2 regions of the Acetatifactor sp. genome follow, and region 2 is predicted to be linked to the other one. Evidence: predicted binding sites of a transcription regulator. Region 2 holds the regulator's gene; the other holds the start of a gene.
What was found. Region 2 encodes HrcA, which represses chaperone genes, less so after heat shock. Its sites were predicted from a motif close to TGTTAGCACTCNNNNNNNNNGAGTGCTAACA; they were not measured.

Region 1 (9,848 bases), on a different contig from region 2:
CCTTGATGGAGGAGATGCGGTAAGCAATCACAAATACGGTGCAGTCCGAGTCCTTCTGAATGGTTTTGAGCTGTTTTTGTATGTAGCTTTCCGTCTCCATATCTACCGCGGAGGTGGTGTCGTCCAAAATTAAAATGGAAGGGTTTTTAAGCAGGGCTCTTGCCAGGGAAATGCGCTGCTTTTGTCCGCCGGAAAGGCCCACGCCGCGCTCGCCCACAATAGTATCGTATCCCTGGGGCAGCGCTGAGATAAAGTGATTGGCATCCGCCATAATAGCTGCTTTTTTTACCTCTGCAAAGCTGCAGTCCGGCCTGCCGTAAGCGATATTTCCCTCGATGGTGTCGGAGAAGAGGAACACATCCTGCATGGCCATGCCGATATTGTCTCTTAAATTGTAAAGGTCCATCTGCCGTACATTCTTGCCGTCGATGAGCACTTCTCCCGAGGTGGTGTCGTAAAAACGGCAGAGCAGATTCATCAGGGTGGACTTGCCTGCCCCGGTGGAGCCGATAATGCCTACCGTTTCTCCGGCCTTTGCCTTGAAATTGATGTCCATAACGATGTCCTCGTCGTCCGCCCGGTAGGAAACATTCCGAAACTCCACATCTCCCCGCAGTCTTTTGTGGATTCCGCCATGGACGGGAGTAGTAACAGAGGGCTCCTCGCTGTAGGTGGCATAAATTTTCTCCACGGAGGTGATGAAATTTTGAATGTCGTTGATCCACCAGCCGGCCATACGCAGAGGCGTATTTAACATCCACAGGTAACCGTTTACCTTTACCAGGTCTCCCAGTGTGATCTCTTCCTGAATAACCATGTATCCTCCGTAAACCATCAAAATGATAGTGAGAAAATAGGAGAGAATTTCAAAAATGGGCACATATTTCATCCAAACCCGGGAGGCCTTGATCTGGGCGTTCCGGAATTTGTCGTTTTCCTTTTCAAATTTTTCGATTTCGTAGTCCTCCTTAGCAAAGGCCCGCACTACCCGGTTGCCGCTGATGTTTTCCTGAACAAAGGCGTTTAAGGAGGAGAAGCAGGCGCGGTTTCGCTGGAAGGCAGGCTTTACCTCCTTTGACTGCTTGAAGGCCGCCGCTGCGGTAAAGGGAAGCACAAGCAGCATGCACAGTGCAAGCTTTACGTTTACCGTAAACACCATCAAAAGAGCGAAGGCAAAAAGCAGGACATTTTGATATACCACATAGATCACATAGGCCACAAAATGCCGGATGGCGTCCATATCTCCGGTCTGGCGGCTCATGAGATCGCCGGTGCGCTTCTTATTATAGAAAGCGAAATCCTCCTGCAGAAGCTTCCGGTACACCTTATCCCGCATGTCATAGAGCGTCCCCTGGGAAGCTGTCTCAAACACCACCTGGTAAAAGAAGCGCAGTACGCCGTTTACAATAGTGACGCCTAAGAGACAGCAGATCAGTCCGGGCAGGAGACTGTAATTTCCGGCCGAAACCACGTCGTCCACGATCACGCCGGACAGGTAAGGGTTTACGATGGACAAGGCCGCAATGACGGTGGTCATAAGGATGCCTAAAAGCATCAGCCCCTTGTATTTTTTGAGAAAGGAATAAAACCATTTCATGGGTGTCATAGGATGCACCTCCCTGTAATTGATACCTTCATTTTATGAAAGGCGCTTAAAAAGAAAATGGAGTATCTTGCAACAAAGATGTATGATTTTGTAAAAATACGTTTTACTTTTTGGCTGCAAAAAGGTAGAATACAAATATATGGGGACAGAAGAAATACGGAGGCGGAAGGAGAAATGACAGCGCAGAAAAAAGACATCGTGATTGAAGAAATGAACCCAACCTTTTTGTTCACCTGGAAGGGAACCAGAAACAAGGGAGACGACCAATATCACAGCCATGATTTCCCTGAGCTGGCCTTTGTGCTGTCCGGCAGCGGAAAATACCGGATAGAGGGAAGGCTTTATTCTGTCGGGGAGGGGGATCTTTTGATTTTGAATCCGGGGGTCAGGCACCAGGCCCTTTTTGATGGGGAGAGTCCGCTTCCCACTACGGAATTTTTTGTGGGCTTTTCCGACATTCAGATCAAGGATATGCCCAGGAACTATTTTCCTGCGCCGGAGGGAGAATATATCATTCACACCACCGGGGAGCTTCGCCAGAAGCTGTTTCGAATCTGCGCTTCCATGGAGTCGGAAAATGCGGTGTGCCGTCAGGGAAGATACTTTATGCTGAAATCCTATCTGGTGCAGATACTGCTTTTGGTGATCAGGGAGCAGTGCACTCCCGTGGAGGCGCCGGGGGGATATGCCTTTGAGTCTGTGAATAAAAAATATGTGGTGGAGCAGATCATCAACTATTTTGATGATCACTACAATGAAAAAATTTCCCTGGACCACATTGCGGAAAATATGTATTTAAGCCCCTTTTATATTTCCAAGATTTTTAAGAGCGAGACGGGGGATACTCCCATCCGCCATTTGATCAATATCAGGCTGGAAAAGGCAAGGGAGCTTCTGGAGGCCGGACAAAGCACCAGCATTCAGGAGGTGGCTGCTTCCGTGGGCTATGAGGACGCCTACCATTTCAGCAAGCTGTTTAAAAAGCGTTACGGCATCTCTCCCTCCAAGGCGAAGAGAATAAGTAAGTAATTGCGGATATTGATACTTTTTTGACGGTATGTTTTTTTTTCAGTACTTGTGTAAAAGAGGTTTTCAAGGATTGTAGAATTTGCTACAATGAAAAAAACAAGGCGTGTGCAAGAAAGCACGGGAAGGTAATGGATGCACAGGCATCGGATTGGAGGCAGCATGAGATATTTTTTTGAATCTAAAATTGAAAAAAAGGAAAAGGGATATATGATTCAGATTCCTTTTAATGTGTGGGAGGTATGCAAGCAGCGGGACGTGATCAAAGGAGATGTGGTTCTGGACAATAAAATCATTGACTGCGAACTGCTTCCCAAGGAAAAGGGTAATTATGAGATTCATATAGAGGATGAGGATGCGGTAAGCGTGGAGCTGGGCGTGCCCCACAAAATACTGCTCCATGTAAACGGCTCCCTGATCCGCATGGATCAGAACAGTCCCTACAGCTTTGAGCATCCCATACGCAAGATCGACAGCATGCAGGTGATCATCCAGCCTGAGGACGGTCTTTGCGGCCAGGCCTGCGTGGCTATGCTGGCTGGCGTTACCATAGCCGAGGTGATCAGTGTAATGGACTGCAGAGAGTGGCAGGCGACCATGGGCCGCGTGATTTCTGCACTGAACTATTATGGAATTGATCACAATGACATCATTGTGTACACTGAGGGCAAGGATGCAGTGCTGCCTAAGTGCTGTATTATGATGGAAAAAATGGGACGCTTCTGCCATTATCTGGTACACTACGATGGCAAATTTTATGATTCCAACCTGGGGGTGCTTGAGGAATACGATATGAGCAAGCTGCTGGGATATCTGGAAATTAAGTGCTGATTTTGAAAGAGAAGGCCGTCCGCGGGAAACTGCGGACGGCCTTTTGGCTAAAAAGAGTAGAAACAAAAAAGAAAAAAAGTATTAAATCTGATTTACAGGGACAAAATAAGAAAACAAAAGAATAAGAGAGTATAATAAAGAAAAAAAGAGATAAATGATTTACAATCGGTCAGAATACGTTTGCAAAGACATACATATAAAATTAATATATGGTTTAGTGATTAGCACTCAAAACTAATGAGTGCTAACAAATGAAAATGGCAGTATCAAAAGGAGGCAATTATAATGAAGCTAGTACCTTTAGGTGACAGAGTGGTATTAAAACAATTAGAAGCAGAGGAGATGACCCAGTCCGGCATTGTGCTTCCCGGACAGAGCAAGGAAAAGCCCCAGCAGGCTGAGGTGATTGCAGTAGGTCCCGGCGGCGTTGTAGACGGCAAGGAAGTAAAAATGGAAGTAAAGGCAGGCGATCAGGTCATTTATTCCAAATATGCAGGAAATGAAGTTAAGCTTGGCGAAGAGGAATATATTATCGTCAGACAGAATGATATTCTGGCAATCGTAAATAATTGACCAAATTGACGAAAGCCTGGGGCGCCGCAGACGGCATGACGGGCATTTGAAAATAAAGAATAAAAACATGGAGGCGTATTGAAATGGCAAAGGAAATAAAATACGGTGCGGAAGCACGTAAGGCATTGGAGTCCGGCGTAAACCAGCTGGCTGACACAGTAAGGGTGACTCTTGGACCTAAGGGAAGAAATGTAGTTTTGGACAAATCCTTCGGCTCACCCCTGATTACCAATGACGGCGTTACCATCGCAAAGGAGATCGAGCTGGCAGACGCATTTGAAAATATGGGAGCGCAGCTTGTGAAGGAGGTTGCCACCAAGACCAATGATGTGGCAGGCGACGGTACCACAACGGCAACAGTTCTGGCACAGGCTATGGTAAACGCAGGCATGAAGAATCTGGCTGCAGGCGCAAATCCCATTATCTTAAGAAAAGGCATGAAGAAAGCCACCGAATGTGCGGTTGCGGCTATCGCCAAGATGAGCCAGAAGGTGGACGGCAAGAATCACATTGCAAGAGTAGCTGCAATCTCTGCAGGAGACGACGAGGTAGGACAGCTGGTGGCTGACGCAATGGAGAAGGTAAGCGGAGACGGCGTAATCACCATCGAGGAGTCCAAGACCATGCAGACCGAGCTGGATCTGGTGGAAGGCATGCAGTTTGACAGAGGCTATATTTCCGCATACATGGCTACGGATATGGATAAGATGGAGGCTGTTTTAGACAATCCTTATATCCTCATCACCGATAAGAAGATTTCCAATATTCAGGAGATTCTGCCTCTGCTTGAGCAGATCGTGCAGTCCGGCGCAAAGCTGCTTATCATCGCAGAGGATGTAGAGGGCGAGGCACTGACCACACTGATCGTCAACAAGCTGCGCGGAACCTTCAATGTAGTTGCAGTGAAGGCGCCTGGTTATGGCGACAGAAGAAAGGCAATGCTTGAGGATATTGCAATTTTGACCGGAGGCAAGGTGATCAGCTCCGAGCTTGGCTATGAGCTGAAGGACACCACCATGGATATGCTGGGCCGTGCAAAATCCGTAAAGGTTCAGAAGGAAAATACTGTGATCGTGGACGGCGAAGGCGAGAAATCGGCCATTCAGTCCAGAATTGCACAGATTAAGAATCAGATTGAGGAGACTACCTCCGACTTTGATAAAGAAAAACTTCAGGAGAGACTGGCGAAGCTGGCAGGCGGCGTTGCAGTGATCCGTGTGGGTGCTGCTACGGAGACCGAGATGAAGGAGGCAAAGCTTCGTCTGGAGGATGCTCTTGCAGCAACCAGAGCGGCAGTGGAGGAAGGTATTATCTGCGGCGGCGGTTCCGCATACATTCATGCCTCCAAAGAGGTTGAGAAGCTTGCGGCTACCCTGGAAGGCGACGAGAAGACAGGCGCAGGCATTGTGCTGAAGGCCCTTGAGGCGCCTCTGTATCATATCGTAGCAAACGCAGGACTGGAAGGCAGCGTGATTATCAACAGAGTAAAGGAATCCGAGGAAGGCGTTGGCTTTGACGCTTTGAAGGAGGAGTATGTGGATATGGTGAAGGCAGGTATTCTGGACCCCGCAAAGGTTACCAGAAGCGCACTGCAGAATGCAACCAGCGTTGCAAGCACACTGCTGACCACAGAGAGCGTAGTGGCAAATATCAAGGAGGAAACTCCCGCGATGCCCGCCGGGGCAGGCGGAATGGGCGGCATGATGTAAGCCGTTTTCTCAAAAATAGAGTGATGCGCCAAAAGCGTGCTGCATGGGGAGAAAGCTCCCCGTTGGGCACGCTTTTTTGCTTGCGGAAAATGGGGACAATAATTGGCATAAAGATGCGCTGTTTTGACACGACAGGACAAAGACTGGGGGATAAAATAAAACTGAAATATGCGGCATCGAAAAATGGTGCAGGAAAGAGGTCGAAATGAGCGAAAAAAGAAAGTATCACAATCCGGTGCAGAGGGGCTTTTTCCCAGATCCTTCCGTAATCAGAGTGGGCGATGATTATTACATGGTAAATTCCAGCTTTCAGTATTTTCCCGCAATTCCCATCTCTCATTCCAGAGATATGGTGCACTGGCATATTGTCGGCCATGCCATAACCAATCCGGAATGGCTGGATATCAGCGATATTAAGGATTCCCATGGAATTTGGGCGCCTGATATAGAATATGTGGACGGAAAATTTTATATTTACGCCACGCTGCGTCTCAATGCGGACGGAAAAAGAGACAATAATGTAATGCGCAGACAACTGGTGATGGTGTCCGACAGGCCGGAAGGACCTTACAGCAAGCCGGTTTGTCTTGAGGTGGATGATATCGATCCTTCTTTGTTTGTGGACGATGACGGCAGCAAATATATGATCATTGCAAAGGCAGCCCAGGCGGTGCCTTTAAGTGAGGATGGCCTTAAGGTGACGGGACCGGCCCGCACCGCATGGGAGGGCACAGGGGAGCGCTGCTCGGAAGGCCCCCATATTATGAAAAAGGACGGCTGGTATTACGCCATTGTTGCGGAGGGAGGCACAGGCTACGGCCATGGCATCAATGTGGGAAGAAGCAGAGAACTGTTCGGCCCCTATGAATGCTCTCCCTATAATCCTGTGATGCGCCAGAAGGATCCTAAGGCGCCCATACAGAGGGCGGGACACGGCAAGCTTGTCCAGGATCAGAACGGCCAATGGTGGTGCTATTATCTTTGCGGGCGGCCAAACTCAGGCAACTATACCACTGTGGGAAGAGAGTCTGCAATGGACCCGGTACAGTGGACGAAAGATGGATGGTTTACCATAAATGAGGGGAAAGGCCCCAGCACAGAGCAGGAGGCGCCGGATCTGCCGGAGTGTGTGTTTGAGAGAAACCTGTTTGATGACTTTAACGATACAAAGCTGAATCTGGAATGGGAATTTGTGAGAAACCCTGACAACGGCTCATGGTCTTTGACGGAGAGACCGGGATGGTTCCGGATTTGGACCAGAGACGGGCAGCTCAACGAAATCCGGGCGAAAAACACGCTGCTGCGCAGAGAGCAGGAGCTTTCCTATGAGGCGGAAACCAAGGTGGAGTTTTATCCCGATAAAAACGGGGAGCAGGCGGGGCTGGCCTGCTATTACAGCACAGCCACCTATGCAAGGTGTGCGGTCTGCTATGAGGAGGGACGAAAGATACAGCTTGTGATCAACCGAAATCACGGGGAAGAGCTTGTGGCTGAGATCGAGGATGTGCAGGAGGGCCCTGTATTTTTAAAGGTAGTGGTGGAAAAGCTTACCAGAACCTTCTACTACGGCTATGACGGAAAGGAATGGATGCAGGTAGGAATGCTGGAAAACTGCATTTATCTGTGCGACGAGGGAGTGCCGGACGACCCTAAGCGCCATACCGGAACTCTGGTTGGAATTTATGCAAACAATGGCGGCTGCGGCAGCAGAAAGCCGGCGGATTTTGACTATTTCAGGTATAACGATTGAGAATCGATGGCTGCGTATTCTTTGGGGCAGAGGGGAGATTCTATGGGCGAGAAAAAGCGGAAATGGAATTTTGTGACCTATGGAACCAGTGTGGATACAAGATATAACGGGTACAGCGGCAGCCTGGAGGAAGAAAATCTGTCCCTTTGGTGTCTGGGAGGCAAGGGAAAGCTGGTTCCCGCCTCCACGGACGGACTTGCCTTTTATTACACGGTGATCGACCCTGAACAGGAAAACTTTACCCTTTGTGCAGATGTGCTTGTGGAAAGCTGGACCTTTTCCAATGGCCAGGATGGCTTCGGGCTGATGGCTTGTGACAGTATTGGGGAAAACGGGGATGAAAAGAGCTTTTGGAACAATTCCTATATGGCGGCGGTGACGAAAAATGTGTACTGCTATGACAGGGAGAAAAACAAGGTCTCTGACGGGGGAGACCGCTATGTGATGAACTTGGGCGTCTGCGCCATAGAAAAGAAGGGCGTTACGCCGGATTTGCTTGCCTGTGGCCAGCCGCTTAAGGGCTTTGTCTCCCGTTCCCATCCCCTGGAAACTGCAGCGGCCCGCAAGGGCCTTCCTCCCGGAACCTATAACCTGGCGGGAGGCTATACCAATGCGGATGGCGTGCTGAATGATATGGAGCAGCTCACGGCTTTTCATCTGGGAATAAAAAGAGACAACAATGGCTATAGACTAAGCTACAGGGATGCCCAGGGAACAGAGACGGCAAAGGTCTTTTACCGGGAGGACGGTACTGACGAACTGACCAGACTGGATAATGGCAGGATTTACGTTGGCTTCTTTGCTGCCAGAAATGCCAAAATAGCGGTGCGGAACGTGAAGCTTACAACCATTCCTCCCAAGGAGGACGAAAAAACCTGTCCACCGCCCCTCTCTTATATTACGCCGGATTTTCGGGTTTTGTCTGCAGATGTGGCTAACAGGAAGGAGTATCTCCTGGTCTGCTGCAGCAACTGTGACGGCTTATTGAATGTGCGGGATAAGCAAAGCGGGGAAATGCTGGCAGGCAATGTGAGGATGAAGGCGAAGGAAAAGAGCCGTGTAACGATTTCCCTTAAGGAAGGGCAAAACTGCTTTGACCTGTGCTTTATGCCAGACCCGGAGTATAAGCCCTCTGCCTATGAGCGGTTTGACTCCTGTGAGCCCAGGCAGATTTCCTTTTCTGTGCACTGCCATACGGAGGCGGGCGGAGCAAAAACAGTTTATGTGGGACCCTGTGGAACCCCTGAGGGGGCGGGAACCCGGCTGGACCCGCTGGATATTTACAGCGCCGTGCGACAGGCCCTGCCGGGACAAAAGCTTCTTTTGCTGGGAGGACGCTACCCTCTGGACGCGCCCCTGGTGATTCCCCCTGGCATGGACGGAGAGCCTGGAAATCCCATTGTGCTCCAAGCGGCTTTTGGAGAAAAGGAGCGGCCGGTGCTTGATTTTGGCGGCAGGGCGGAGGGCATGGCGGTGAGAGGCCATCACTGGCAGTTCAAGGGCTTTGACGTGACCCGCTCCAAGAATGGCGCAAACGGGATACGCCTGTGCGGAAGCTTCCATCTGGTGGAGGATGTGCGGGTCTATGAAAACGGCAATACGGGACTGCAGATCAGCCGTTATCAGGAGCTGGATTCCAGGGAAGAGTGGCCTTGCTGCAATCATATCTTAAACTGTACCTCCTGCCTGAATGCGGACGGAGGCTATACGGACTCGGACGGCTTTGCGGCTAAGATTACCACAGGGCCTGGCAATGTATTCGAGGGCTGTATTTCGGCCTACAATGCGGACGATGGCTTTGATTTGTTCGCCAAGGTGGAGACGGGCCCTATCGGTGCAGTGACCATAAAAAACTGCATCGCCTTTAAAAACGGCTATGTGCTGGATAAGAATGGAAAGGAGCGCCATGTGGGGCTGGGAAACGGGTTTAAGCTGGGAGGCTCCAGCCTTGCAGGAGGCCATGTGCTGAAGGGCTGCATTGCCTTTGCAAATGGAGAAAAGGGAATCGACTCCAACAGCTGCCCGGATGTAAAGATTGAAAATTCCATTGCCTATAACAACGAATCCCATAACGTGGCGCTGTTTACCACAGATGCTTCGGACACGGATTTTTACGCCTGGAATATCCTTTCTTTTAAGGATAACAATACGGTGCCGGACAAGCTGGAGGGAAGAGGGAGCCAGAGACCGGAAAAGATTTTTGGAGCGTCCAATTTTTACTTTGACGGAGAAAAAAGCGTCAATGCCCAGGGAGAGACGGCTCAAATATCCGGGTTTGTTTCCCTGGATGTGGAGAAGGCTATTCATGGCGGAATCCGCAGAAATGAGGATGGCAGCATTGACCGGGGCGGTT
Region 2 (20,229 bases):
ATCATACGTTCATAGACCGCAGCCTTGTTGTCACTGGGCAGATCAAGCTGCTTGGTCTCGAAGGATAAAAGCTCTATGCCGTATTGGTCCAAGGTGTCCCCGATATTTTCCACAATGGCTGCAGAGAGCTCGCCATCGCGCCCGGAGATCACATCATCCTGGGTGTTGCTGCTGATCACATTTTTGGTGGAGTTGTATACAATGGTGTTCAGACGATTCTCCGCGTTGGTGATGGAGGAGTTTAAGGTCTGGGCAAACTTTAGGGGATCTGTGATGTGCCACAGAATATAGCTGTCACAGATCATGGTCTTTTTATCGCTTGTAATCACGTCCGAGGAGGGCAGATCATAGAGAAGTGTTTCCTTGGGCAGTTTATCCACACTCTGAATGAAAGGGAGTTTGAAGCTTACCCCGGCTTGGTCCACCACGTGATCCACCTTGCCGAATTGGCGCACCAGACTGTATTCGTTTTCATTTGTGACTACAATGCTGGAAGCGCCGGCCGCAAGGGCGGCAAGCACAATCACCGCCAGCAACATTTTTTTCATGGTTTTCATATGCTGTCAAAACCTCCTATTCATTTGTGCTGCCTGCTGACTGGGCGGCAGTCTGTGAAGAGCTCTGGACCTGGTCTGTCTGGGTGTCCGCGCCGAAGGAGGCAAAGGACTCCAGAGGATAGATGGTCTGCAGATCGCCGCTTGGGCTTTCAATAATCACCTTCAGATCAGGCAGCACCTCCTCCATGGTCTCATAAAACATACGCTGCTTTGTCACGGCAGGATTTTTAATGTATTCCTCATACATGGCATTGAAGCGGGCTACCTGAGCGGTGGCTTCGTTGATGCGTTCCGTTTTTTGCGCTTCCGCATCCTTGATAATGCCGTCCGCTCTGGCCTGTGCCTGAGGAATCTGCTCATTGCGGTACTTGTTTGCGTTGTTCAGAGCGGTTTCTTTTCCCTGCTTGGCCGTTTCCACAGCCTTGAAGGCTTCCATCACCTCTGCGGTGGGGGGCTCGGAATCCTGAATGGTAATGTTTACCAGCTGGATGCCGATATCCTGTTCCTCCAGACGTTCAATAATCATTTCCTTGATAGCGGACTGTATCTCATTTTTTCCCGTGGTGAGCACGTCATCCACAGGATAGCTGCCGATTACCGTCCGGATACAGCTCTGGCTGATATTTCTAAGGATATCTACTGGATCCCTGGAGGCAAATACGGCCTTTACGGGATCGCTGAAACGGTATTCTACAAAGAAATCCACGTTCACAAAATTATAGTCTGAGGTAATCATGAGGGATTCCGCTTCCTGCGTCTCGTTGGAGTCGGTGGAGTAGCCGATGGCAAATCCCTGTATGGTGGTGTTTACCTTTCTTACCTGCTGAATAAAGGGTATCTTAAAGTGCAGTCCCGGGTCCGTCACTGCCTGGGCCTTTCCCAGCGTGATCAGCACGGCCTCCTCCTGCTCTCTGATTTGATAAGCGGAATTGAATGCCAGGAAAGCGATAATGATTACGCCTATGATCAGCGCTGCAACTTTAAAGGCGGCGCCGTTTCCTGAAGAACGGTTATTCTTTCCCCCGTCTGTGCCGTTTCCCATGGTTTCAAATCCATTTTTCCGATTGCGGAACGAATCTGTAAACATAAAATACCTCATTTCTGAGCGACTTGTGGCGAAGAGGCAAAATCTCACAAAAGCGAGATTGCAAATATTAAATTTGCGTCTGCCATCATGGCTATTTGTTTTCGCTCAGAAACAATATAGCCAACGCGAATAAATTCGCGTGTGAAAAATCAGCACAACAGTGTGATTTTTCACATTCCTTCCTTCCATCCTTGTGTGTTTGCCTTTTTCACATTTACTACAATATTATCTGAAAGCAGGGAAAAGTGCAATAAAAGAAACTGCACGATACCGTGTTTATCGTGTCTGCTGTTGATTTAAAACAGATAATCTAAAGAGCGGAGAGTATATAGCCTTGTCTCCCTCTCAGAGATGGAACATACATTCTATTTGTTTCGACTATGTAAATCAATAATAGATAAGTATTTGATATTTAATCCGGCTGTCGCTACACTGAAAATGGAGAGAAAAGAAGTCGGAGCTTTTGGATAAGGTGTCCTGCCTGCCTTGATGAAAATTATCAAAAAAAGGGAGGCTGAATTCCGGCTCAATGCCATAAACAGGATTTTTGGAGTGGTTTTGTGTCTTTTTGGAGTAGTTGTTTTTGCGCGTCTGCTTCCGTAATACAAAATAAAGGAAAGTGGTGAAATATATGAATAGGAATTTATCTTTTTTATTTTCCTGTGTTTTCATTCTTGCTGTGCTTTTAGCGGGATGCGAAAATAGTCCACAGACAGAGAAAGCAGGAGAGACTCTATCAGGCATGGAGCAGGCTGAGAGCCTTACTGGAGAAACCCAGTCTCAAAAGCAGGAAGAACAATCAGAAGAAAATAAGACGCGGGAAATGATGTCCGGCCAGATAGAGCAGATACCAGAGGAGGATGTAACTACGAAAATGAGTGTGCAGATTGGCGGCAATACCTTTACTGCCACGCTGGAAGAGAATGAGGCGGTTGCTGCTTTTCTGGAAATGATGGAGAAAAGCCCTGTTACCATTGAAATGCGGGACTATTCCGGCTTTGAAAAGGTGGGCTCTCTTGGGCAGAGTCTTCCTGCCAGCAACAGACAAATTACGACACAGTCCGGAGATATCGTATTGTATCAGGGAAGCCAGCTTGTGATATTCTACGGCTCCAATTCCTGGAGCTACACCCGGATCGGAAAAATAGACAATCTGACTGGCTGGAAGAAAGCACTTGGCAGAGGGAATGTTAACGTCACATTTTCATTGGAAGAATAGCAATAGGAACATGTAATAACTTGCATCCAAGGACTGCCGGCAGTATAATAAAACTAACATATCAGACATGCGAAAGAAAGGCGGCAGTAATGGCTATGAAAATCTATACCTGTTTTCCTCAGGGAAAGACCAAGGCGCTCACTATGAGCTATGATGACGGTAAGGTTCAGGACGAGAGGCTTGTGGGCATTTTTAACCAATATGGCATCAAGGGAACCTTCAACTTGAATTATGGACTGATGGAGAATCCTCCCCGGATTCCGGCGGAGAGGATTGCAAAGCTTTATGAGGGACATGAAGTGGCCACCCACACCATGACCCATCCTACCATTGCCCGCTGTCCTCTTACAGAGGCTGCGCAGGAGATATTGGAGGACAGAAAGGGGCTTGAAAAGCTTACGGGAAAGCTGGTCAGAGGACATGCTTATCCTAACGGCTCCTATAATGAGCAGATCAAGCAGCTGTTTCGCCAGCTGGGCATCGCCTATGCCAGAGTGGTGGAAAGCGTTCCTGATTTTGCGCTGCCCTCGGATCCTATGGAGTGGCATCCCACCTGTCATCACGATGATCCAAAGCTGATGGAGCTTGCGGAATTCTTTGCGGGCTTTCAGAAGAGACAGTACTTGAAGCTGATGTATGTGTGGGGACACAGCTATGAGTTTGACGACAGAAATAACTGGGACGTGATAGAGGGATTCTGCCGGTATATGGGCGGAAGGGACGATATCTGGTATGCCACAAATATAGAAATTATAGACTATATGGAGGCGGCCGCGAATCTGAAATTTTCGGCGGACTATGGACTGGTATACAATCCCGGTGCTCTCAGCGTATGGATTCAGGTCAATGATAAAGCCTGCGTGGAGCTTAAGGGAGGAAGTCTGACGGATTTAAACAGTATTTAGGCTGGAATTTGGGAAAATGAAATAGAGGATTTTACAGGCGTCTGCCGCAGACCGATAAACAAAGTGGGGGCAGGCGCTTTTGCGTATAGGAGGGTTTCTATGGAGCGGTATGACATTATTATCATTGGAGCGGGAGTCAGCGGCTGCGCGGCTGCCAGGGAGCTTTCCAGGGACAATAGGCGGATTGCCGTGTTGGAGCGGGCATCGGATGTGTGCGAGGGAACATCCAAGGCAAACAGCGGCATTGTCCATGCCGGCTTTGACGCCCCAAGCGGCACCCTTAAGGCGAGGCTTAATGTCTGGGGCAGCGAAAGAATGGAAGCCCTGTCAAAGGAGCTGGATTTTCCCTTTCGAAGAAACGGTTCCCTGGTGCTTTGCTTTGATAAGGAGGAGCTGGGGGGACTTGGAGAGCTTTTAGAGCGGGGAGAGAAAAACGGCGTAAAAGGCCTTCAGATATTGGCTCCGGCTCAGGTATGGGAGAGGGAACCGGGAATTTCCCGGAAAATTGCAGGAGCGCTGTATGCCCCCTCAGGAGGCATCGTGTGTCCCTTTGGATTGAATATTGCACTGGCGGAAAATGCAGCGGAAAATGGAGTGGACTTTTATTTTTCTCATGAGGTGACCCGGATCGCCAGACGTCAGGACTCAGGGCCAAAGCAGCCGGCAGAGGCTTTTGTCTATGAAATTTCGGCAGGAGGCAGGACCTTTGCAGCGCCTGTGGTTGTAAATGCGGCAGGAGTTTACGCCGATGTTCTTCATAACATGGTGAGTGAATATAAGCTTAAAATTGTGCCCAGGAGGGGAGAATACTGCCTCTTTGATAAAAAATCCGGCTCCCTGGTGCAATCCACCGTATTTCAACTGCCCACTAAAATGGGCAAGGGGATTCTGGTAACGCCAACCGTTCACGGAAATCTTCTGGTGGGCCCCAATGCGGAGGATATTCTTGACAAGGAAGGCACCAACACTACGGCCCCTGGGATCAAGCAGGTGCTGGAAAAGGGGAAGGCCAGTGTGGAGAGTCTGGATGAAAAACAGGTAATTACTTCCTTTGCGGGACTGCGCGCCCATTTGGAGGAAGGCGGCAGGGCAGGCGATTTTGTAATCGGCCAGGCACAGGATGCGCCGGGATTTTACGATGTGGCGGGCATTGAGTCCCCGGGGCTCTCCTGCGCCCCTGCCATCGGGGAATATGTGGCGCAGCTCATCCGGGAAGCCTATCCTGCAAAGCCTAAGAAGGATTTTAATCCTTTCAGAAAGGGGATTCCCAGTATGGCGGAGGCTTCTGACAGCCAACGAAGGGCGTTGATCGAAAGGGACCCTTCCTATGCCAATGTGATCTGCCGCTGCGAGCTGGTGACGGAGGGGGAGATCAGGGATGCCATACGCAGGCCCCTGGGAGCCCGTACCCTGGACGGCGTCAAGCGGCGCACAAGGGCCGGCATGGGAAGATGCCAGGCTGGGTTCTGCTCCCCGAAGGTGCTGGAGATTCTGACCCAGGAGCTGAAGGAAGATGCCTCTCTGATCAGAAAGGCACAGCCGGGCAGCGAGATACTCATCGGATATAATAAGGACAGCTTTTGGGAGGAAGCAAAAGGGGGGATGGCATGATCAGACGCACAGAAGAATTGGTCATTATCGGCGGAGGACCGGCCGGGCTTGCAGCAGCCTTAGGCGCATGGCAGAAGGGCTGCAGACGAGTGCTTTTACTGGAGCGGGACAGGGACCTTGGGGGGATTTTGAACCAGTGTATTCACAATGGCTTCGGGCTCCATACCTTTAAAGAGGAGCTCACCGGGCCGGAATATGCGGAGCGGTACGTCCAGATGGTGAAGCAGGAGGGGATTCCCTGTCTGCTGCAGACCATTGTGACAGATATTGCCCTGCTTGCAGACGGCAGAAAACGGGTGACCGCTATGAACCGGTCCGAGGGTCTTTTGGAAATTATCACGGAGGGCGTGATTTTGGCCATGGGCTGCAGGGAGCGGCCAAGGGGGGCCTTAAATATCCCCGGATACCGCCCGGCGGGCATTTACAGTGCCGGTACGGCTCAGTATTATGTAAATATAGAAGGCAGGCTCCCCGGCAGAGAGGTGGTCATTTTGGGCTCCGGGGATATTGGGCTGATTATGGCCAGAAGAATGGTGCTGGAGGGGGCAAAGGTGCATTGTGTGGCGGAGCTGCGTTCCAAAAGCGGCGGCCTAAAGCGAAACATTGTGCAGTGTCTTGAAGATTTTGGAATCCCTTTGTATTTGAACACCACTGTGTGCAATATCCACGGGAAAAACAGAGTGGAAGGAGTGACCCTGACTAAGGTGGATGAAAAGGGAAGCCCTGTGCCAGGCACACAATGGGAGGTATCCTGCGATACGCTGCTTTTATCCTGCGGGCTGATTCCTGAAAATGAGCTTTCAGAAAAGCTTTCTCTGAAAATGGATGCAAAGACCGGCGGACCTGTGGTGAATCAGGACCTGGAATGCAGTGTGGCCGGAGTGTTCGCCTGCGGGAATGTGCTTCATGTGCATGAGCTGGCAGATCAGGTGTCCAAGGAGGCTGCGCGGGCGGGAGCATCTGCGGCGGAGTATGTAAGGCAGGTTTATCTGCGGAAATGAGGGAAGGAATGGAAAAGGAGAACAAGACTGAAATAGGCCTTGCGGAGAGCAGAAAGATTACCTGCATCTGCTGCCCCGTGGGGTGTGAGCTTACTGTTTCCCAAAAGGAAGAAGGAACAGTGACCGTCACGGGGAACCGATGCCCCAGAGGGGCTGCCTACGGGGAAAAGGAAGTGACAAACCCCACCAGAATTGTGACAACCACTGTCAGAGCGGCAGGAGGGCGTGGCCGGATGGTTCCGGTAAAGACGGCTTCGGAGATACCAAAGGAGAAAATCATGGAATGTATCAGGGAGCTTTCTGCAGTCACAGTCACACTGCCCGTAAAGCTGGGGGAGGTGGTGCTGGAGAATGTGGCGGGCACCGGCGTAAACATGGTGGCCACAAGGAGTGTGGAGTAACATTGAGAGAGGTATCTGCATATGGAAAAATATATTATGGCATTGGATCAGGGGACTACCAGCTCCCGCTGTATCCTATTTGACAAAAGGGGCAATGTGTGCTCCATGTTTCAGAAGGAATTTGGACAGATTTATCCCAAGCCGGGCTGGGTAGAGCACAATCCCATGGAGATATGGTCCTCCCAGCTTGCTGTTGCGACGGAATGTATGGCGATGCAGGGCGTATCTGCGGCACAGATAGAGGGCATCGGCATCACCAATCAGAGGGAGACTACGATTCTATGGGACAAGAATACCGGGGAACCTGTTTACAACGCCATTGTCTGGCAATGCAGGCGTACCTCGGACAAAATAGAAGCCCTGAAACGGGATGGCTTTGACCAGGTGATCAGAGAACGTACCGGGCTCATTCCAGACGCTTATTTCAGCGCCTCCAAGATCGCCTGGATTTTGGAGGAGGTTCCCGGGGTCAGGGAAAGAGCAAAGCGGGGCGAGCTTCTTTTCGGCACGGTTGACACCTGGCTGATTTGGAATCTGACTAAGGGTGCCGTTCATGTGACGGATTTTACCAATGCCTCCAGAACCATGCTCTATGACATTCATAAGCTTTGCTGGGATCAGGAGATATTGGATTATTTTGGAATCCCCGAAAACCTTCTGCCGCAGGTACACCCGTCCAGCCATGTTTACGGGTATACAGCTCCCTCCGTTCTGGGCGGCTCTATTCCCATTGCAGGCGCGGCGGGGGATCAGCAGGCTGCCCTGTTCGGACAGTGCTGCTTTGACCGGGGAGAGGTGAAAAATACTTATGGAACTGGCTGCTTTATGCTGATGCACACCGGAGAGCAGGCCATAGCGTCTCAGTCGGGCCTTTTAACTACGATGGCGGCGGGCAGCAGCGAAAAACCCCAGTATGCTCTGGAGGGCAGCGTATTCGTGGCAGGAGCGGCTGTTCAATGGCTGCGGGATGGCATGCGTATGATAAAAACGGCCCCTCAGTCCCAGGAATATGCCATACAGGCAGCGGACACGGCGGGAGTTTACATAGTTCCGGCCTTTGCGGGAATGGGAGCCCCTTATTGGAATCAATATGCCAGAGGCACCATTGTGGGCATTACCAGAGCCTGCACCAAGGAGCACTTTATCAGGGCCACGCTGGAGTCCATCGCTTATCAGACAGCGGATGTGCTTCGGGCAATGGAACAGGACAGCGGCATTTCCTTAAAAAGCCTGAAGGTGGACGGCGGTGCCAGCGCTAATGATTTTCTCATGCAGTTTCAGGCGGACATACTGGGAATTCAGGTGCAGAGGCCAAGCTGTGTGGAGACCACAGCCTTAGGAGCCGCATATCTTGCGGGACTGGCATCAGGATACTGGAAGGATCAAAAGGAGATCAGGGAAAACTGGCAGATGGGCTCCGTCTTTGACTGCGTTATGTCTCAGGAAAAAAGGGAAGCGCTTTTAAAGGGCTGGAGGAAGGCCGTAAGGTGCGCTCTTGTGTGGGCGGAAGAAGAGTGCTAAAATGAGTTTGCACGGCAGTCCCGTGCGGAAATGGAGTAGAAATGTTAGTTCAAAAGTATAAGGATATGCTGTCAGGAAAATCGGTGATCAGGCAGTTTTCCGAGTTTGCTGCGGCAAGAGGAGCCGAAATCGGCTATGAAAATGTATTTGACTATAGTCTGGGGAATCCTTCCGTGCCTGCACCCAGGGCCTTTACAGACAAAATGATTCATCTGCTGGCTACCAGGGAGCCGGTGGAGCTGCACGGCTACAGTCCAAGCCTTGGGATTACGCAGGTGAGAGAGGCCGTAGCCCGCTCCCTGGAAAAGCGTTTTGGGATAGACTACCGAAAGGAGCATATTTTTATGACCTCTGGGGCGGCAGGGGCTTTGGCCCATGCCATCAGGCTGGTGGCCCAGCCCGGGGATGAAATTCTCACCTTTGCGCCCTTTTTTCCGGAATATCACCCCTATGTAGATTTGACAGGGGCGGTGCTTAAGGTGGTTCCCCCGGATACGGAGCGCTTTCAGATTAACTTTGAAGCCTTTGAGGAGCTTTTGGGAGAAAAGACGGCGGCCGTTTTGATCAACACCCCAAACAACCCTTCCGGCGTGGTATATTCCACGGCGACCCTGGAAAGACTTACGGATATTTTAAAGGAAAAGCAAAAGGAATACGGCCATGAAATCTATCTGATATCTGATGAGCCTTACAGGGAGATTGTGTTTGAGGGAGAGGACGCCCCTTGTGTATCCTGGTTTTACGATAATACCATCATGTGCTATTCCTTTTCCAAATCTCTTTCACTGCCCGGGGAGCGCATCGGTTACATTGCGGTGAATCCCCAGTGCAGCGAGGCTGAGACTATGATTCAGATGTGCGGCCAGATATCCAGAGGCATCGGGCATAATTGCCCTCCCTCCATCATTCAGCTGGCGGTTGCACAGGTGCTGGACGAGACGGCGGATTTAAAGGTTTATGAAAGGAATATGAATATTTTATATAAGGAGCTGACAGAGCTTGGCTTTACCTGTGTAAAGCCAGGGGGAACCTTTTATATTTTTCCCAGGGCGCTGGAGGAGGACGCCGTTGCGTTCTGCCAAAAGGCGTTAAAGTATGATCTGATTCTTGTGCCCGGGGATACCTTTGGAGCGCCGGGATATTTCCGGATGGCATACTGCATGGAAACGGAAAAGGTACAGCGCTCCCTTCCGGCGCTGCGTAGATTTGCGGCGGAAGAATACGGATACCCCAAAAGGGGATGAAAAGGAGGAAAGAGCCTATGTATCAGGCAGGCTTAGTGCTTGAGGGAGGCGGCATGAAGGGGGTTTACACCTCCGGTGTTCTGGACTTTTTTCTGGATAAGAACCTGGAGTTTTCCAGTGTGTACGGCGTATCGGCGGGAGCCTGCAATATGTGCAGTTTTCTGTCAAAGCAAAGAGGACGCGCCATTGATGTGATGGTGGATTATCTGGACACCAGAAGATACTGCAGTGTGGAGAGCCTTTTGACCACAGGAGATCTGTTCAATGTAGAGATGTGCTATCATCTGATTCCGGACTACCTGTGGCCTTATGATTATGAGGCCTTTAACGCCTATCGGGGAAAGGCCTTCAGCGTGGTGACCAACATTCGGACGGGAAAGGCGGAATATCTGCGTATCCGGGATATGAAGCGGGATATTGATATGATCAGGGCATCTGCCTCTCTGCCCCTGGTTTCCAGAAATGTGAAGATCAATGGAAATTATTATCTGGACGGTGGACTTAGCGATTCCATTCCCCTGCAGAAATCCATCCTGGACGGCAATGTGAAAAATGTGGTGGTGATGACAAAGGAGACCGGCTATCAGCGGAAGCCCTCGGAGCATCTGGAGCTGATTAAGCTGCGCTACCTAAAGTATCCCAAGGTGTACCAGCTGATGTCCACGCGGCATATCAATTATAACGAGACCCTTGCATATATTGAAAGACAGAAGGAAAACGGGCAGGCCTTTGTGATACAGCCCCAGAAAAAGAGTGATGTGGGCAGAGTGGAGAAGGACAAGGAAAAGCTCCGTGCGCTTTATAAAGAGGGCTATGAGGATGCGGCGGCCTGTTATGAGTCGCTTATGCAGTATCTGGAGGCTTAAGACCCTCAGAAAAATCAGGAAGGTTGAGAGGAAGCTATGTTAGAAATTTTAAAGGCAGTTATCTATGGAATTGTGGAGGGCATTACGGAGTGGCTTCCCATAAGCAGCACAGGACATTTGATTTTGCTGGAGGAGTTTCTGCCCTTTCAGGGCACCAGCGAAAATTTTTTTGACATGTTTGACGTGGTGATACAGCTGGGGGCCATTCTTGCGGTGGTGGTCCTGTTCTGGAAGCAGATATGGCCCTTTGCGCTGACAAGAAAGGAGAGAGGAGGAAAAAAGGGGGCGCTCTCTTTTCTCAGGATGGACATTGTAATCCTGTGGCTTAAGATATTGGTGTCCTGTATTCCGGCTGCGGTGATCGGCCTTTTGTTTGACGATGTGTTCAACGCGTTGTTCTATAACTATTTCTGTGTGGCTGTGGCGCTGATTGTGTTTGGCGTCGCTTTCCTTGTGATCGAGAGCTGGAATCAGAACAGGACGCCTAAGGTGACGGCCCTTGCGGACATTACATACCAGACGGCGCTTTTGATCGGCGTCTTTCAGCTGATAGCGGCTGTATTTCCCGGAACCTCCCGCTCCGGCGCAACCATTGTGGGCGCACTTCTGATCGGCGTATCCAGAACCGTGGCTGCGGAATATACCTTTTTTCTGGCTATTCCAGTGATGTTTGGGGCCAGTCTGTTAAAGGTGGTAAAATTCGGATTTGCCTTTACTTCCTTAGAGCTTGCGCTTTTGCTTGCGGGGTGCCTGACAGCCTTTGTGGTATCCCTGGCGGTGCTTAAATTCTTGATGGGATATATCAAGAGGCATGATTTCAAGGTGTTTGGCTGGTACCGGATTGTGCTGGGGATTTTGGTGCTGCTTTACTTTGGCCTGCGCGGCGCTTAAGCAGGTACAGGCAGCAGCCGGTTAAGAGAAGGCTGATCCACTGGGAGGTGGACAAAAAAAGCAGCTTTCCCCGGGCGGAGTCGTCCCGGAAAAATTCCAGTACAAAACGTATGATTCCATAGGAAATCAAATAGGTTTCCACTGCGTAAAAATGTGTAAGGACGGTGTCCAGATACCGCAGAAGGAGGGAGAGGACTAAAAGACAAAAGGCCTCCGCCAGCTGCACTGGAAAGAGAGGCATTCCCGCCGGGGCGAGAGAGCCTTGGGGAAAGGTAACGGAAAACAAGCCGTCCCAGGGGATTCCGTAGCAGCATCCGGCAAAAAAGCAGCCCACTCTGCCAAAGCAGTGAATCAGTGGAATGAGAAATATGCAGTGGCGAAGATAAGGGCCCCAGGGGATTTTGTGAAGCCTGGAGGCGCACAGCACTGCAGCGATGCCGCCTATGAGCCCTCCGTAAAAGACAAAGCCTCCCTGCATCAGGGAATTAAAATAAGCGGGTTCAAGGATTCTGGACCAGTCTATGTCCTGAAAGGAAACTGCCAGGTACAAGACCTTGGCGCCCAGAAAACCGCCCAGAAAGGCGTAGGCCTCCAATATGATAAAGTCGTTGAAGTCCAGGCGGTATCTGCGGATAATGACTGCGCCAAGCAGATTTGCAGTGATAACGCCCAGGACGATCAAAAGGCCGTAGGCGGGAATGGAATGTCCAAACAGGTGAAAATAGATCTGCATAGTGTGCTCCTATCTGTCAGCAATACAAGAGGCTCTTATGTTTCCCATAAGAGCCTCAAAAAATGTAGTTTTACAGAGCGGCCAGACCGCCGATGCAGGCAATACATGCAATGTAAAGCAGCAGACATAAGATCAGGCCGATAATGGAAAGCACCAGGCCGGCGGTGGAAACCCCGCTGTTAGCAGGATCCTTTTTCCCAAGAGCGCCTAAAATGATGCCGATAATTGCCATGATGGCGCCCAGCCATCCAAGGGAACCGGCTGAAAAAAGACCGATTACAACGGCCAGAATACCCAAGACCAATGAAGCGACTCCCATCACTTTCTCCTCCTTATCCTTGTTAAATTGATGATTTGCATAAATTTTATAATAAGGAGGCATATTTTGTCAATGCTTGCCGCAAGGCTGCAGGAATAATAGGGCATGAAGCCGCAAAGACAGCGGCCATAGCATGCTGGCCGCTGTCCGAAACAATTCCCCTTCACAGATCTATGATATTGCGCTGCCACAGGATTGTAAAGGAAAATCCGTCGACAAATAGTGACAATTTTCTGATATTTTGCGCTATTTTGAAGAAATAAAGACATGAAAGCCCCGAAAACCGTAGTTTCCCCATTCAAGCAGTTGACAATTTTTCGTGAAAGTAATAAACTAATCACAGCAAGTAAAACCTATCTTGCGGCAGGTTGAAATAACTTGTGAGGAGTCTGAAAACAATTGTCTATCTGTGAAAGAAGGGAGATATCGCTATGGCAGTGACCAAGAAGACAGTAACCCCTGCGGCGGCAAAGGAAGCAGCTGCGAAGACGGAAGAGATTAAGGCAGAAACAAAAAAGACGGAAGCATCAACAGCGGTTAAGGCAGAAGCAGTAAAGAAAGCAGTAAAAACGGAGGCAGCCAAGGCAGAGCCTGAGAAAAAGGAGCCTGTGAAGAAGACTGCGGTAAAAAAGACTGCGGTAAGAAAGACGGCAGCTAAAAAGGAGCCCGCAAAGAAGGCAGAGCTTAAGAGCACAGTTTATGTGCAGTTTGAGGGTAAGTCCTATTCCCAGGAGGATCTGCTCCAGATTGCCAAGGACGTATGGAAATACGACCTGAAGCAGAAGGCAGGGGATTTGACCAGCGTAGAGCTTTATGTGAAGCCCGAGGAGAGCATGGTTTACTATGTAATGAACGGCGATCATACGGGAAGCTTCTATATTTAATCTACATAATTTTTTAAGGAAGAAAAGCATTGGTTTTCCTGCAAGGGAAAGGCAGTGCTTTTTTGATGCTTTAGATTTATTTTATAATTATTTTCGCTAAAAGTTGTTGACAACATATAGTCTTAGTGATATTTTAGGTTAAGAGGATGTTAGCACTCCTCCTTGTCGAGTGCTAACAACTGGAAAAAGTTTGAAAGCACCTTTCAAATAATGAATGGATGTCCGTTTCAGCGGACGAGGAGGATAGGAATGCAGTTAGATGAGAGAAAGACAAAAATCCTGCAGGCCATTATCCGTAATTATCTTGAGACAGGAGAACCGGTCGGCAGCAGAACCATTTCAAAGGACACCGACCTGAATCTAAGCTCCGCAACCATCCGGAACGAAATGGCGGATTTGGAAGAAATGGGATATATTCTCCAGCCGCACACTTCGGCGGGCAGGATACCTTCCGACAAAGGCTACCGTTTTTACGTGGATACCATGATGGCCGAGAAGGAGCGCGAGGTGGTGGAGATGAAGGATATGCTGGTGGAAAGGCAGGACAAAATGGAAACCCTGCTTAAGCAGGTGGCCAAGGTTCTGGCCCAGAACACACAGTATGCAACTATGATATCCGCCCCTTCCACTCACCGCAACAAGGTGAAATTTGTGCAGCTGTCCCGAGTGGATGCCGGACACATTCTGGCGGTGATCGTGGTGGAGGGAAATGTGATAAAAAACAACATTCTTTCCGTGGATCAGGAGCTGGACGATGAGACGCTGCTGAAATTAAACATTTTGCTGAATACCCATCTGAATGGGTTGTCCATAGATGAAATCAATCTGGGAATGATTTCAGATATGAAACAGCAGGCGGGAATCCACAGCTTTCTGGTAAGCAGCGTAATTGATGCCGTGGCCGATGCCATCAGAGCGGAGGAAGATCTGGAGATTTACACAAGCGGTACCAATAATATTTTCCGTTACCCGGAGCTGGCTGATCAGGAGAGAGCCAGTGAGCTGATTAATACTTTTGAGGAAAAAAAGCAGCTGGGGAATTTGGTTATGGATACCCTGGCGGATGAGGAAAACACAGGCATTCAGGTGTATATCGGAAACGAGACGCCGGTAAAGAGCATGAAGGATTGCAGCGTGGTCACCGCAACTTATGAAATAGGAGAGGGAATGCGGGGAACCATAGGAATTATAGGCCCCAAGAGGATGGATTACGACAAGGTGATCCGTACACTCAGGACCATACAGAGCCAGTTGGATGATTTGTATAAAAAGTAGAGAAAATGCGGTATAAAGCGCAGAAAGGATAGGTAGAAATGGCAGAGCAGGAAAAGGAAAGGCTGGAGGAGGAAAAAGAGCCTGAAGATGTCTGCGGGGAACCAAACCCGGCAGATGGTGTGCAGGACAATTCTCCTCAGAATGATAATTCCGGGGGAGGAAATCCCCTGGATGATGATTCCCATGAGTCCAATCCGGATGAGGAGGAGACGGATCGGGAAGAGGAGGCAGAGGATACCGCTTCGCGGGCCGGAGACGGCTCCATGACCTGGGCGGAGAAGAAGGCTGCCAAAAAACAGGCAAAGCAGGAGAAAAAAGCGGATGCCTACAAGGAAAAAATAGATCAGCTGGAGGACCGGGTCAAACGTCAGATGGCGGAGTTTGAAAATTTCCGCAAGAGGACCGAAAGAGAGAAGCAGGCTATGTTTGAAACAGGAGCCAGAAGCGTCATTGAGAAGATTCTTCCAGTGGTGGATAATTTCGAGAGAGGCTTGGCCACGGTGCCGGAGGAAAAAAGGGAGGACCCCTTTGTGGACGGCATGAACCGTGTTTACAAGCAGCTGCTCACAGAGCTTGACAGTCTGGGCGTTAAGCCCATTGAAGCAGTGGGCTGCGAATTTGATCCCAATCTGCACAATGCCGTAATGCAGGTGGAGAGTGGGGAATATGAATCCGGTGTGATTGCACAGGAGCTTCAAAAAGGTTATACCTACCGGGATACGGTGGTTAGACATAGTATGGTTGCAGTTGTAGAATAATATAATTTTAGATTTAGAATAGCAGGAGGGCTTAGATATGAGCAAGATTATTGGTATTGACTTAGGAACGACCAACAGCTGTGTGGCTGTTATGGAAGGTGGAAAACCCACCGTTATCGCAAACGCAGAGGGCGCAAGAACCACGCCGTCCGTAGTGGCGTTTACAAAGACAGGAGAGAGACTGGTAGGAGAGCCTGCAAAGCGTCAGGCCGTGACCAATGCGGAAAAGACCATTTCTTCCATCAAGAGAGATATGGGTACTGACAACGGGCGCACCATTGACGGTAAGAAATATTCTCCTCAGCAGATTTCTGCAATGATTCTTCAAAAGCTGAAGGCGGATGCTGAGAGCTATCTGGGCGAGAAGGTGACAGAAGCTGTCATTACCGTTCCCGCATATTTCAATGACGCACAGCGTCAGGCTACCAAGGATGCAGGAAAGATTGCAGGCTTGGACGTAAAGCGTATTATCAACGAGCCTACGGCAGCTGCCCTGGCTTACGGCCTGGACAATGAGAAGGAACAAAAGATCATGGTATACGACCTGGGCGGCGGTACCTTTGATGTATCCATTATCGAGATTGGCGACGGCGTCATTGAGGTTTTGGCTACCAATGGTGATACCCATCTGGGCGGCGATGATTTTGACAACAAGATTATCCAGTGGATGATTTCCGAATTTAAGAAGGCTGAGGGTGTAGACCTGTCCGGCGACAAGATGGCAATGCAGAGACTGAAGGAAGCAGCAGAGAAGGCAAAGAAAGAGCTTTCCAGCGCAATGACCACCAACATTAACCTGCCCTTCATCACGGCTACCGCTGAGGGCCCCAAGCACTTTGACATGAATTTGAGCCGTGCGCAGTTTGATGAGCTGACCAGAGATCTGGTTGACAAGACGGCGGTTCCTGTGCAGAATGCAATGAAGGATGCAGGCTTAACCAACGCAGACTTAGGCCAGGTGCTTTTGGTGGGTGGCTCCACACGTATTCCTGCAGTGCAGGATAAGGTAAGACAGCTGACCGGCAAAGAGCCCAGCAAGTCCTTAAATCCTGATGAGTGCGTGGCAATCGGCGCATCCATTCAGGGCGGCAAGCTGGCTGGCGATGCAGGCGCAGGCGATATTCTGCTTTTGGATGTCACTCCTTTGTCTCTGTCCATCGAGACTATGGGCGGCGTGGCAACCAGGCTGATTGAGAGAAATACTACGATTCCTACAAAGAAGAGTCAGATATTCTCAACGGCAGCGGACAATCAGACCGCAGTGGACATCAATGTAGTCCAGGGTGAGAGACAGTTTGCAAGGGACAACAAGTCTCTGGGACAGTTCCGTCTGGACGGCATTCCTCCCGCACCCAGAGGAATCCCTCAGATCGAGGTTACCTTTGATATCGATGCAAACGGTATTGTGAATGTATCTGCAAAGGATCTGGGCACCGGAAAGGAGCAGCACATCACCATTACGGCAGGCTCCAATATGTCCGATGCGGATATTGAGAGAGCTGTAAAGGAAGCAGCTGAGTTTGAGGCACAGGATAAGAAGAGAAAGGAAGCGGTTGAGGCAAGAAATGAAGCGGACTCCTTCGTATTCCAGACAGAGAAGGCGTTAAACGAGGTGGGCGATAAGTTAAGCGACAGCGATAAGACCCAGGTTCAGGCTGATCTGGAGGCTGTTAAGGCTATTCTGGAGAGAACAAAGGATCAGGAGATGAGCGACAGCGATGTGGATGAGCTGAAGGCTGCAAAGGAAAAGCTGACAAACAGCGCTCAGTCTCTGTTCACAAAGATGTACGAGAATATGCAGCAGGCGCAGGGCGGCGCGGCAGGACCGGACATGAGCGGTGCGGCAGGCGCTGGAAGCACAGCTGCTCCTGAGGATGATGTAATTGATGGAGATTTCAGAGAAGTATAAGGCTGGTTAAATCTCCGGCGGCGCCCCTTTAGGGCGCCGGATACTAAGACTTGATTATCGTAATAAAGTGTGTTAAATTATATAAGTGTGTTTTGAAGCTGGCGGGCACAGGGCATAGCGGTCGAAAGACTGCAGATGTCCTGTGCAAACCGCATTTTATATGAGGTGTGATTATGGCAGAACAGAAGCGGGATTATTATGAGGTTCTGGGTGTAGATAAAAACGCGGACGAAGCGGCGATAAAAAAAGCATATCGTGTTCTTGCGAAGAAATATCATCCTGACATGAATCCTGGAGATAAAGAGGCTGAAAAGAAGTTTAAGGAGGCCTCCGAAGCATATGCGGTTTTGAGTGATCCCGAGAAAAGACGCCAGTACGATCAGTTTGGCCATGCCGCGTTCGACGGCGGCGCCGGTGGAGCCGGAGGCTTTGATTTCAGCGGTACTGACTTTAGTGATATATTCAGTGACATTTTCGGTGATTTCTTCGGCGGAGGGCGTTCCAGCAGAGCGCGCAGCAACGGTCCTATGAAGGGAGCGAACCTGCGCACCAGCGTCCGCATCACCTTTGAGGAAGCGGTGTTTGGATGCAAAAAGGAAATAGACCTGACGGTGAAGGAAACCTGTAAGACCTGTAACGGAAGCGGTGCGAAGCCGGGAACCAGTCCCGAAACCTGTTCCAAGTGCGGCGGCAAGGGCCAGGTGGTATTTACCCAGCAGTCCTTCTTTGGAACAGTCCGCAATGTGCAGACCTGTCCGGACTGTCAGGGTACCGGAAAGGTGATTAAGGAAAAATGTCCGGACTGCCGGGGAACCGGATACATTCCCATGCGCAAGCGCTATTCGGTGGATATTCCCGCAGGTATTGACAATGGACAGTCCACCCGTATGCCCGGCCTGGGAGAGCCCGGCATCAACGGCGGCCCCAGAGGAGATGTGCTGGTGGAGGTGATTGTGGGAAGGCATCCCATCTTCCAGCGTCAGGATTTCAACATTTACTCCACGGTGCCGGTATCCTTTGCAGTGGCTGCACTGGGCGGAGAAATTCTCATCGATACGGTGGATGGCAAGGTCATCTACGATGTGAAGCCCGGTACCCAGACGGACACAAAGGTGCGTTTGAGAGGAAAGGGCGTTCCCTCCTGGAGAAATAAGGATGTGAGGGGGGATCATTATGTGACTTTGGTGGTACAGGTGCCTGATAAGCTGAGCCATGAGGCCAAGGAGCTGTTAAGGCAGTTTGACGCTGTGACGGGAGACTCCCTGAACGCTGCTAAAAACGCATCCGGCCAGGAGCAGACCGAAAATAAGGACGGAAAAAGAAGAAAATTTTGGAAATAAGGCTTGCATAGAAGGGACTGCCCCGGCAGTCCCTTCTTTTGGCGTCGAGGGATACATGGAGAGAAACAGACAAGAATTTCTGGAAATGCTGTGCAATTTATATTTGACAGCCATACTGGCAGCGCTGCCTTTGTATACAAGAGGAACCTATTACCGGCTGGGGGATGATAAGTACCTGCTGTTTCGCAATGTTTCACTGGTTTGTGCGGCAGTGTGGCTTTTGTCGGGGATTGCAGTGGGTATTTGGAAGGCTGTGTGCAGAAAAGGACAATTCCCGGAGGGCTGCAGCATCAGCTCCATGGATATTTTTATGGGGGCTTACGCAGCGGTGGTTTTTCTGTCGTTTTTGTGCAGCCGATACAGGCAGACAGCCTGGAACGGATACCAGGATTGGCATATGGGAGCTCTGACGCAGCTTTTCTTTGTGTGGATGTATTTCTTTATTTCCAGAAATTACCGATCGGCAGCGTATCCGATGTATCTTGGGCTGGGGGCGCTTTTTGCGGTGACGCTCCTTGGTCTTTTGAACCGCCTGGGCATAGACCCCTTGGGGCTTTTGGCTCCCTTTGGGCCGGGAGACTGGGAATACACGCATATGCTGTCCACAATCGGCAATATCAACTGGCTGTGCGGCTATTATGCTGTTGCCCTGGCTTTTTCTGTAACAGGCTTCTTGTACGGAAAGGGGAAGGGAAAAATGCTGCTGTGCTACGGTGTCAGTGTACTGTCACTGCTGCTTTTGTGCATTCAAGGCAGTGCCGGGGGCATTGCTGTTGCTTTCGTCTGTGTGGGGATTACCCTTCTTCTTGGCTGGAGGAAGGAAGAGATTTTTGAAAAAGGCATTTTGCTGGGGGCAGGAACGGCCTTCCTCATGCCCGGGATGGCTGCTTTGATCTGGCTGTGCCAAAGCAAAGCGGCCTTGCCCGGAGACAGCCGGGCTTATGAGCTGGTCACATGGTGGGGATGGCTTTTTATAGGGGCGGCATTTCTGCTGTTTTACGGCATACAAAAGAGAATGCCCTCTAAAACACAGAGGCTGCTTAGAAGGGGCTGCTCATTACTGATATGGGCCGGTGCGGTGCTCGCATGCTTTTGCTATTTAGCATCCATGGACTGGGGGGATGATTGGGGCACTGGCAGAGGAGGTCTGTGGCGGCTGGCCTGGGAGGGGTTTTTGCAGGCTGACTTGGGACAAAAGCTTGTGGGAGCGGGGCCGGACTGCTTTGCGGAGTACATTTATGACGTGTTCCCGGTTCGCGATATTATTTCTCCCATTGGACACTGGTCGGATTCTATTTTTGCAAATGCCCATAATGAGTGGCTTAACCACTTGGTGAATTTGGGATTGACAGGAGTTTTGGCGTACCTTGGCATTTTTGCTGGGGGCATTTGGCGTTACAGAGGGATGGCTCTGGGGATATTTGCTCTGGCTTTGTACGGAGTCTACTCCTTGATAAGCTTCCAGCAGGTAACCAGCACCCCCCTGTTTTTTGCCGTATTAGGTATATGTGAAAGCATATGCCGCAAGGGAAAGCATTGACACGAAAAATAGGGTGGTTTACAATTCTCATAAAAGAAGGAGGCCGGATTACATGAAGTGGGTTAAGTTTCGTTTAAAAACGGTTACGGAGGCCGAAGATATCATTATCAGCGCACTTTACGACATAGGACTGGAGGGAGCGCAGATTGAGGATAAGGTGCCCCTGAC

Region 1: AC1WIP_RS05685 (co-chaperone GroES) is a predicted target of HrcA. The motif match lies at 3,683-3,713, and genes of this name have one in related genera.

Annotation. Positions count from the first base shown of each region.
Region 1 is NZ_CEWDFQ010000077.1:264-10,111, reverse strand. It holds gene AC1WIP_RS05700 (ABC transporter ATP-binding protein) at 1-1,606, opposite strand, end outside; gene AC1WIP_RS05695 (AraC family transcriptional regulator) at 1,781-2,635, shown strand; gene AC1WIP_RS05690 (DUF1905 domain-containing protein) at 2,795-3,463, shown strand; gene AC1WIP_RS05685 (co-chaperone GroES) at 3,749-4,036, shown strand; gene groL (chaperonin GroEL) at 4,120-5,745, shown strand; gene AC1WIP_RS05675 (glycoside hydrolase family 43 protein) at 5,951-7,495, shown strand; gene AC1WIP_RS05670 (right-handed parallel beta-helix repeat-containing protein) at 7,538-9,848, shown strand, end outside.
Region 2 is NZ_CEWDFQ010000006.1:1,581-21,809, forward strand. It holds gene hflC (protease modulator HflC) at 1-557, opposite strand, end outside; gene hflK (FtsH protease activity modulator HflK) at 574-1,644, opposite strand; gene AC1WIP_RS00660 (cyclophilin-like fold protein) at 2,387-2,863, shown strand; gene AC1WIP_RS00665 (polysaccharide deacetylase family protein) at 2,953-3,768, shown strand; gene AC1WIP_RS00670 (FAD-dependent oxidoreductase) at 3,868-5,379, shown strand; partial or broken gene AC1WIP_RS00675 (NAD(P)/FAD-dependent oxidoreductase) at 5,376-6,359, shown strand; gene AC1WIP_RS00680 (DUF1667 domain-containing protein) at 6,389-6,781, shown strand; gene glpK (glycerol kinase GlpK) at 6,803-8,302, shown strand; gene AC1WIP_RS00690 (pyridoxal phosphate-dependent aminotransferase) at 8,344-9,546, shown strand; gene AC1WIP_RS00695 (patatin-like phospholipase family protein) at 9,564-10,412, shown strand; gene AC1WIP_RS00700 (undecaprenyl-diphosphate phosphatase) at 10,449-11,303, shown strand; gene AC1WIP_RS00705 (prolipoprotein diacylglyceryl transferase) at 11,230-12,036, opposite strand; gene AC1WIP_RS00710 (hypothetical protein) at 12,107-12,355, opposite strand; gene AC1WIP_RS00715 (DUF6465 family protein) at 12,787-13,239, shown strand; gene hrcA (heat-inducible transcriptional repressor HrcA) at 13,489-14,514, shown strand; gene grpE (nucleotide exchange factor GrpE) at 14,553-15,272, shown strand; gene dnaK (molecular chaperone DnaK) at 15,310-17,181, shown strand; gene dnaJ (molecular chaperone DnaJ) at 17,355-18,521, shown strand; gene AC1WIP_RS00740 (hypothetical protein) at 18,577-20,061, shown strand; gene prmA (50S ribosomal protein L11 methyltransferase) at 20,114-20,229, shown strand, end outside.